2 regions of the Brucella sp. IR073 genome follow, and region 2 is predicted to be linked to the other one. Evidence: predicted binding sites of a transcription regulator. Region 2 holds the regulator's gene; the other holds the start of a gene.

Region 1 (4,418 bases), on a different contig from region 2:
GCCCGCGACAGCACGCGCAAGCCGAAGGAGCCGGTGTCGAGCATTGCGGCCATCGGCCTGCCATCGCCGATGCGGACAGGAACGGTGAACCGCACATTGCCATCAGGCAGGACATGCGCCGTTATCGGAACGTCGAAGCGCCGGGCGGCAAGGGCCGGCAAAGGCAAGAGCATGAGGGCGGCTGCGATGATAGCCGTCAGGCGGCCCGATCGCGATTGTCTGCGCCCGAATTTCCAGCGAACCGAAGCATTCATCCTGGGGGCACTCCAGCATGGAAGACGAAGCAATAAGCTTTATTTCTGGGGCGTTTTTAGGGCGGGCCAATGGGGGAAGCCCATTACGCAAGGCAGCGAATAGGTGTAAAGGGAGCCGTCCCAAAGGCGGGATTCCCCGCTCCATCCTTACCCGCGCAGGTCCGGTTCCACCTGGCCTGCGTCGCTTCGAATCAGGCATTTTCCCGTGCGCAGTTCACTCTCCGCGAACCCCGAGCTTTCGTCTTCATCGCAGCTTAACGCCTTCCAACTCACGCTCGTCATTCTGGCGCTTGCTTGCGGCGGTTTTGGAATAGGAACCGGGGAATTCGCGATCATGGGGCTGCTGCCCGATGTGGCGCGCAGCTTCGGCGTGACCCTGCCGGAAGCGGGCTATGCCATCAGCGCCTATGCGCTGGGCGTGGTGATCGGCGCGCCTATCATCGCCATGATCGGGGCGGGGCGCTCGCGCCGGACATTGCTGCTGGTCCTGATGGGGGTGTTTGCTGCCGGAAACCTCTTCAGCGCCATCGCTCCGTCTTTCTCCACCTTCATCATTCTGCGCTTTGTGACCGGCTTGCCGCATGGCGCCTATTTCGGTGTCGCCGCGCTGGTGGCCGCTTCGCTGGTGCCGCTCGACAGGCGGGCAAGGGCCGTCGGCTATGTGATGCTGGGCCTGACCGTCGCAACCCTTATCGGCACGCCGGCGATGGCGCTTTTCGGGCAGGTTCTCGACTGGCGCGTCATGTTCTTTTCGGTGGGCGCGATTGGCATCGTCACTATCGTCCTGCTGTTCCTCTATCTGCCGCGCGACACCAGCCAAGGGCGCGCCGGAGTCTTGCGGGAACTCGCTGCCTTTACCCACCCGCAAGTGCTGTTGACCTTGGCGGTGGCGGCAAGCGGTTTCGGCGGGATGTTCTCTATCTTTAGCTATATCGCGGCGACGGCAACGGAAGTCGCCGCGATGCCGGTGGCGATGGTGCCTGTCATCATGGCGTTGTTTGGTCTGGGCATGAATGCAGGCAATCTCGTTGGCACCCGCTTCGCCGACCGTTCGCTGATGGGAACGATCTTTGGAATGCTGCTGTTCAACGTCGCCGTCATGGCCATGTTCGGCCTGACGGCGGCGAGCCCGATTCTGCTATCGCTCGCCGTCTTCCTCGTCGGCTGCACCTTCGCGGCAGGCCCGGCCATCCAGACCCGGCTCATGGATGTGGCGCGGGACGGTCAGACGCTCGCCGCCGCCTCCATGCATTCCGCCTTCAACATTGCCAACGCACTTGGCGCCTGGCTGGGTGGACTGGTGATCGCTCATGGATATGGCTACGCGGCCACCGGCTATGTCGGCGCTGCCCTTTCAGTGCTGGGACTCGGCGTTTTCGCCGTTTCCTATGCCTTGGATAAGAGAAGCCAGGGAGCTTGATCTCGCCTATTGCCGCGCTGCAATTGCCGCTGCCGCGCCGCCAATGCACAGGGCTGCGCCGCGGTTCATAATTTTCAGCGCTTTCGGAGATTGGAAGCTGCGTCGGGCGCGGGCTCCGACCAGCGCGAAAGGATATTGCGTAACCGTCAGGATCACGGCGCTCAGCGCTATGAGTGCGAAGGCGTCGGACCATTGCAGTGTGGCGATGTCGATAACGGTGGGCAGGATCGACACGTAGAAGAGAACCGATTTGGGGTTGCCGACCGTGATCAGAATCCCCGAGAGCAGGCTGCTTCCGCTGCGCTGCGCCATGGCCGGCCCGGCTTCCTCGACCTCCGGCTTGGCGCGCCAGAATTGCACGGCGAGGAAACAGAGATAGGCGACACCTGCCCATTTTATGACGATGAGCAACCCTGTGAAAACCTCCGCCACATAGGCGAGCCCCGCCAGCGCCATCGCAAGATAAAGAAGGTCGCCAATCACCATGCCCGCTGTCAGCCAGGCGGCCGGTTTATAGCCAAAGCGAACCGACTGGGCGACGATGGCGACAATTTGCGGTCCCGGAATGATCGCGGCAATCGCAAGAGCGGTGGAAAAAGCAACGAAGCCTGAAAGTGTCACGCATAGCTCCTGCGTATGGAAGTTTTCGAGCTCCTCCTCGATATGTTTGCGGTACTTTCAATCGCGGTGGAAATCAAGGCGGGCGAGGGACCCGAAAGGCGCCGTCATACGCTTGTGACATGAATCGGCTTTTAGTCATGCCAAATATTGAACCATCAAAAGACGGACGGAGTTGGAGATGGGCAAGCAGGCGGATGACGAGGCGAAGAAATACCGCACGTTGTTCATCTCGGACGTGCATCTGGGATCGAAGGGCGCGAAAGCAGATTTCCTGCTCGATTTCCTGCGCTTTCACGATGCGGAGACCATCTATCTCGTCGGCGACATCGTTGATGGATGGCGGCTGCGGCGCAATTGGCATTGGCCACAGGAGCATAATGACGTGGTGCAGAAGCTCCTGCGCAAGAGCCGCAAGGGCGCCAGCATCATCTATATCGCCGGCAATCACGACGAATTCCTGCGCGATTTTCAGGGCACGCATTTCGGTGGCATCGAGGTGATGGATCGCACGATCCACGAAACCGCGGATGGGCGCAAATTCCTGGTCATCCATGGCGACCAGTTCGATGTGGTGGTGCGTAATGCGCGCTTCATCGCCTATCTCGGCGACTGGGCCTATGACGCGGCCATTGCCTTCAACACAGTCATGAACAAGGTGCGCCGCCTGCTGGGCCTTCGCTACTGGTCGTTCTCGCAATGGGCGAAGTTCCGCGTCAAGAAGGCGGTCAATTTCATCGGCGCGTTTCAGGACATTGTCTCTGAGGAGGCGCGGCGCGCGGGTGTGGACGGCGTCATCTGCGGCCATATTCACCACGCCACGATCGAGACCATTGGCGGCGTCGAATATATCAACACCGGCGATTGGGTGGAGAGTTGCACGGCAGTGGCCGAACATTTCGACGGGACGATGGAGCTGATCTCGTGGACGCATCTCATCGGCGAGAAGGCCGGATTCGCGCCGGTCATCGATCTCCAAGACCGCCGTCCGGCGGCGCGCTCCCTGCCAAGGCCGGCAAACGTGGCTTGATGAAGCGCCTTATCATCGTCACCGACGCCTGGCATCCGCAAGTGAACGGGGTCGTCAGGACGCTGACTCATATGCGCGACCTGATGACGGCGCGCGGCTATGCGGTGACGATCCTATCGCCATCCGATTACCGCTCGATCCCGTGCCCGACTTATCCGGAAATCCGGCTGGCGCTGACTCATCCCGGCGCCGTGCGCGCCGCGCTCGCCAAACTCCAGCCGGCCTATGTGCATATCGCGACCGAAGGGCCGCTCGGCATCATGGCCCGGCGCGCCTGCCTCAAGAATGGCTGGCACTTCACCACCAGTTTCCACACCCGCTTTCCGGAATATCTTTCCGAGCGGTTTCCGGTGGTGCCGCTGTCATGGTCCTACGGGTTTCTGCGGCGCTTTCATAACGCCGCCGCCTGCACGCTGGTGCCGACGCCGTCGATCCGGGACGAGCTTGCCGCGCGCGGCTTTACGCATCTTAAAGTCTGGACGAGGGGCGTCGACCGTGCCTTGTTCAAGCCGCGCGCGCGGGTCGATCTCGGCCTGCCGCATCCGGTCTTTCTTTGCGTCGGGCGTGTTGCGCCGGAAAAGAACCTCCCGGCCTTCCTCTCGCTCGATCTGCCGGGAACGAAGCTGGTCGTCGGCGACGGGCCGGTGCTGGAAGAGATGAAGGCTCGTTTTCCCGATGCCGTCTATGTGGGCAAGAAGGAAGGCAAGGAGCTTGCCCGCTATTATGCCGGGTCGGATGTGTTCGTGTTTCCCAGCCGGACCGACACGTTCGGGCTGGTGCTGCTGGAGGCCATCGCCAGCGGTCTGCCCGTGGCGGCCTTTCCGGTGCCCGGCGCGAAGGACGTGATCGGCGCGACGGGGGCAGGGGTGTTGTCCGAGGACTTACGCGAAGCCTGCCTCGAGGCTTTGAAGATGGGCCGCGTCGATCCCGATGCGGCGCTCAAGGAATTCACCTGGGAGCATTGCGCCGATATTTTTGAGCGGGCGCTGACGCCGGTGATGGAGGGGAACGACGCGGAAGTGGCGTGAGTATAAGGGAGTAAGGGAATAAGTGAGTAGGGAGCGTTTCGTATCTGCCTTACGCATTTACTTTCCTA
Region 2 (4,418 bases):
ATGGCTTCCGGCCCAATACCGACGCGCTCGCCAACTGCCTGCTGCAACTCGATCTCGACCGGCGGGCAGCCCGCCGCGCGGCCTTCGACGAACCGTTCTACCGGCCGTTCGGGCCGCCGATGGTGATCTATCAGCCGTTTCCGGTGCGGGTGAGACCGCGGTAACAATCATATGTTGGCGGACAGCGCTTCCAACAAGAAGCAAATTGCTTCGGCGATTCCGTGCGCCGATATTATCCTACTGAAACGCCGGCTCAGGCCTGTCCTGTTTAAGCAGCAACTCACCGATCGCGTCGATGGGCTTGCGGCCTGAATCATAGCCCAGTTCGATTTGCGTGGAGGTCGTGGTGGTTCCCATGCGCACCGGGGCGGGGCCGGTCTGCCAGGCGACCGTCTCGACCCGTGCCGTCGGGGCGCGCGTCACGCGATCCCCCTTGGCGCGGGGGCCGAAGCCCTGGTCAGACGCAATGCTGGCGACCATCGTCCGGTCGACGGGCGAGGCCGTAGGAATCGGCACCGCACGCTCGTGGCCCAAGGCGGGCATTGCCGGCTTCAGCACATCGGCGGCGGCGATGAGGCGCGGGGTCTCGAGGATCGGCGTTTCGAGCGAGCCGTCGCGGCGGCGCTTCTCATAGAAGGCATTGCCGCCCGCCACCAGTACATAGTGCATGTTGCGATAGGGGAATTTCAGCCCGGCCGTGTGGAAGAACATGGCCTGCTTCACCTTGGGGTGCCGCTCGCCGCGCAGCACCGCATCCGCGGCTTCATCGAGTTCCGGGAGCGATTTCATCGGGCGGGAGAGCACGCCGGGCGCAAACTGGTTCTTCTGGCCGACGACGCCGCAGATCGTGTCCGGATATCTGCCGGAGGCCAGGCGGTTCATCACCACCGTTCCGACCGCGAGAAAGCCATCCTCGCTGGAGCGGTTCGATTCGAAATACATTGCCCGCTTGAGGCATTCCCTGTCTTTGGCGGTATAGGCGTAGGTTTTCTTGCCGCCAGCCGTATAGCCATAGCCCGACGCACTCGACTGCGAGACGGTTCCCTTGGCCGATTGGCCGGATCCGCTGCCCTTCGACGTCGTGCATCCCGTCATGACGACAGGCGCGATAATCGCACCGGCCACGGCCAGGATTTTCCAGTTTTCAGCGCTCTTCAAAAGCTCAGTCTCATGCTTGGACACCTCAACGAAGGCAGCCATGAGGACGCATGTTTTAGGCCAAAGAATGGCAACGAAGAAAAACGGCGGGATAAACATAATATCCTGCCGTTTTCCTAACTATTTCTTAATAATACTTACCAGTATAGTAATATTTACTTTTTATAAATCTTTCACTTTATTGGCGCTTTGCCACAATATTATCTACCCGAACGAGTAGCCGGCGCCCCGAACCGTGCGAATCGGATCGACGGCACGACCCGTATTGATGGCCTTGCGCAAACGCCCGACATGAACGTCCACCGTGCGGTCATCGACATAGATATCCGGCCCCCAGACACCGTCCAGCAACTGGCTGCGCGAAAAGACGCGGCCCGGCGACATCATGAAATATTCGAGCAGGCGAAATTCCGTGGGCCCTAAGCGGATTTCCCGGTCCTTGCGGTAGACGCGGTGCTGCTCGCGGTCGAGCACGAGGTCACCCACTTTCAGCACGTGGGAAAGCAGGCTCGGCTTGGCGCGGCGCAGCATCGCCTTGACGCGGGCGAGCAGTTCCGGGGTCGAGAAGGGCTTCACGACATAATCGTCCGCACCGACGCCAAGGCCTCGCACCCGCTCGCTCTCTTCGCCGCGCGCGGTCAGCATGATGATCGGCAGGCGCTCCGTTTCCACCCGCTGGCGCAGGCGGCGGCAAAGCTCGATGCCGGAGACGCCGGGCAGCATCCAGTCGAGGATCAGGAGATCAGGCACATTCTCGCGCAAGGCGATTTCCGCCTCGTCCCCGCGCAGGATAGTATCGACCAGATAGCCTTCCGCCTCGAGATTGTAACGCAGGAGGACGCTCAGCGCCTCCTCGTCTTCGACAACCGCGACTTTGGGTGCATGGGCCATTTCAGCAGTTCCTCATTAGAATATGCTTGTCGAAGCGGATATGCCGGCCCCCAAGGCATCCCCGCCACCCCCACCGGGCAGGGCTCGCACCCTCCTTCCCCCTTGCGGGGAGGGAGGGTGCGAGCTGGTTAAGCCCGCTTCGCCTCGTCCACGACGATGCCGTGGCTCAGATCTTCCTTCGGGCGATCGGGCGGCATCTGCTGGCCGGTGACGATGTAATAGACCGTCTCGGCGATATTGGTCGCATGGTCGCCGATGCGCTCGATGTTCTTGGCGCAGAAGAGAAGATGCGTGCAGGCCGAGATGTTGCGCGGGTCTTCCATCATATAGGTCAAGAGCTCGCGGAACAGCGAGGTGTACATGGCATCGATCTCGTCGTCGCGGTCGCGCACGATGTTGATCTGGGCGACCGAGCGCGATGCAAAGGCGTCGAGCACTTCCTTCAGCTGCGTCAGCGCCAGTTCGGCCAGCGTCTGCAGGCCGCGATAGACCTTGATCGGCTGGCGGGTATCCGACACGGCGGCGACGCGCTTGGCAATGTTCTTGCCGAGGTCGCCGACGCGCTCCAGATCGGAGGAGATGCGGATGGCGCCGATGATCTCGCGCAGGTCCGAGGCCATGGGCTGGCGCTTGGCGATGATGGTGACGGCGCGGTCGTCGATCTCGCGCTCGCTGGCGTCAAGGATCAGGTCATCGGAGATGACGCGCTGCGCGAGCGCGTTGTCGGCATTGACGATGGCCTCGACCGATTGCTCGACCATGCGCTCGGCATGGCCGCCCATCTCGGCGATCTTGTGCGCCAGGAACTTCAACTCCTCATCATAGGAGCGGACTGTGTGCTGGGATGGCATTTCGTTTGTCCTCAATTTCTTCCAGACCAGCCCGTCAGCCGAAGCGTCCGGTGATGTAATCCTGGGTGCGTTTTTCCTTGGGCGTCGTGAACATCATCTCGGTGTCGCCGACCTCGACCAGATTGCCCAGGTGGAACATGGCGGTGCGCTGCGACACGCGAGCCGCCTGCTGCATCGAGTGCGTCACGATGACGATGGTGTAGTTCTGGCGCAGCTCGTCGATCAGCTCTTCCACCTTGGCGGTGGCGATGGGGTCGAGCGCGGAGCAAGGCTCGTCCATCAAAATCACTTCCGGGCTCACCGCAATGGCACGGGCGATGCAGAGGCGCTGCTGCTGGCCCCCGGAAAGGCCGGTGCCGGCATCATGCAGACGATCCTTCACCTCTTCGAACAGGCTGGCGCGGCGCAGGCTGCTCTCCACGATTTCATCCAGCTCGTGACGGTTCTTGGCGAGGCCATGAATGCGCGGGCCGTAGGCAACATTCTCATAGATCGACTTGGGGAAAGGATTGGGCTTCTGGAAGACCATCCCCACACGCGCCCGAAGCTCGACGACGTCGATCTTCGGATCGTAGATATCCTCGCCGTCGAGGGTGATGTTGCCGGTCACGCGGCAGCCCTCGACCGTATCGTTCATGCGGTTGAGCGAGCGCAGGAAGGTGGACTTGCCGCAGCCGGAGGGGCCGATCAGCGCCGTCACCATCTTCTCGGGAATGTCGAGATCGACGTCGAACAGCGCTTGTTTCGCGCCGTAGAAGACGGAAACCTTCTCGCCCTTCATTTTGTTCTTGGCGGTGACAGCGTTCATCTTCTCCCCCACTGCTTTTTCGAGAGATCGTTCGGTCATCAGGTTCATTTCTTCACATCTCCCGGTTTACCAGCGGCGCTCGAAACGGCGGCGCAGGATGATGGCACCAATATTCATGACCGCGAGGAACAGGAGCAGCACGATGATAGCGCCGGACGTGCGCTCGACAAAGGCACGCTCCGCCTCATTGGCCCACATATAAATCTGCACCGGCAGCGCGGTCGAGGGATCGAGCGGCGTAGTCGGATAGCCGACGACGAAAGCGACCATGCCGATGAGCAGCAGCGGCGCGGTTTCGCCCAGCGCATGGGCAAGGCCGATGATGGTGCCGGTCATGATGCCGGGCGCGGCGAGCGGCAGCACATGATGGAAAACCGTCTGCGTCTTCGACGCGCCGAGACCCAGCGCCGCGGCGCGGATTGAGGGCGGCACAGCGCGCAGCGCAGCGCGGGTGGCGATGATGATCGTCGGCAGGGTCATCAGCGTCAGCACCAGGCCGCCGACCAGCGAGGCCGAGCGGGGCAGGCCGAAGAAATTGATGAACACGGCGAGCCCCAGGAGGCCGTAGACGATGGAAGGCACGGCCGCCAGATTGTTGATATTGACCTCGATGAGATCCGTCAGGCGGCTCTTCTTGGCATATTCTTCCAGATAGATGGAGGCGGCGACGCCGATGGGCAGGGACAGTGCCAGCACGATCAGCATCATAT

What was found. The regulator PhoB, encoded in region 2, activates phosphate uptake and scavenging genes when phosphate is short. The targets are predictions, from matches to a motif close to TGTCATNNANCTGTCAT.
Region 1: the regulator PhoB is predicted to act here: its motif matches at 2,398-2,414, upstream of ACOWVG_RS18430 (UDP-2,3-diacylglucosamine diphosphatase).

The regions. Positions count from the first base shown of each region.
Region 1 is NZ_JBAKHD010000013.1:33,668-38,085, reverse strand. Features, by position in the region: gene ACOWVG_RS18445 (hypothetical protein) at 1-254, opposite strand, end outside; gene ACOWVG_RS18440 (MFS transporter) at 460-1,674, shown strand; gene ACOWVG_RS18435 (LysE family translocator) at 1,681-2,295, opposite strand; gene ACOWVG_RS18430 (UDP-2,3-diacylglucosamine diphosphatase) at 2,474-3,322, shown strand; gene ACOWVG_RS18425 (glycosyltransferase family 4 protein) at 3,322-4,350, shown strand.
Region 2 is NZ_JBAKHD010000002.1:286,687-291,104, forward strand. Features, by position in the region: gene ACOWVG_RS05135 (hypothetical protein) at 1-164, shown strand, start outside; gene ACOWVG_RS05140 (cell wall hydrolase) at 238-1,200, opposite strand; gene phoB (phosphate regulon transcriptional regulator PhoB) at 1,363-2,049, opposite strand; gene phoU (phosphate signaling complex protein PhoU) at 2,178-2,900, opposite strand; gene pstB (phosphate ABC transporter ATP-binding protein PstB) at 2,935-3,708, opposite strand; gene pstA (phosphate ABC transporter permease PstA) at 3,775-4,418, opposite strand, start outside.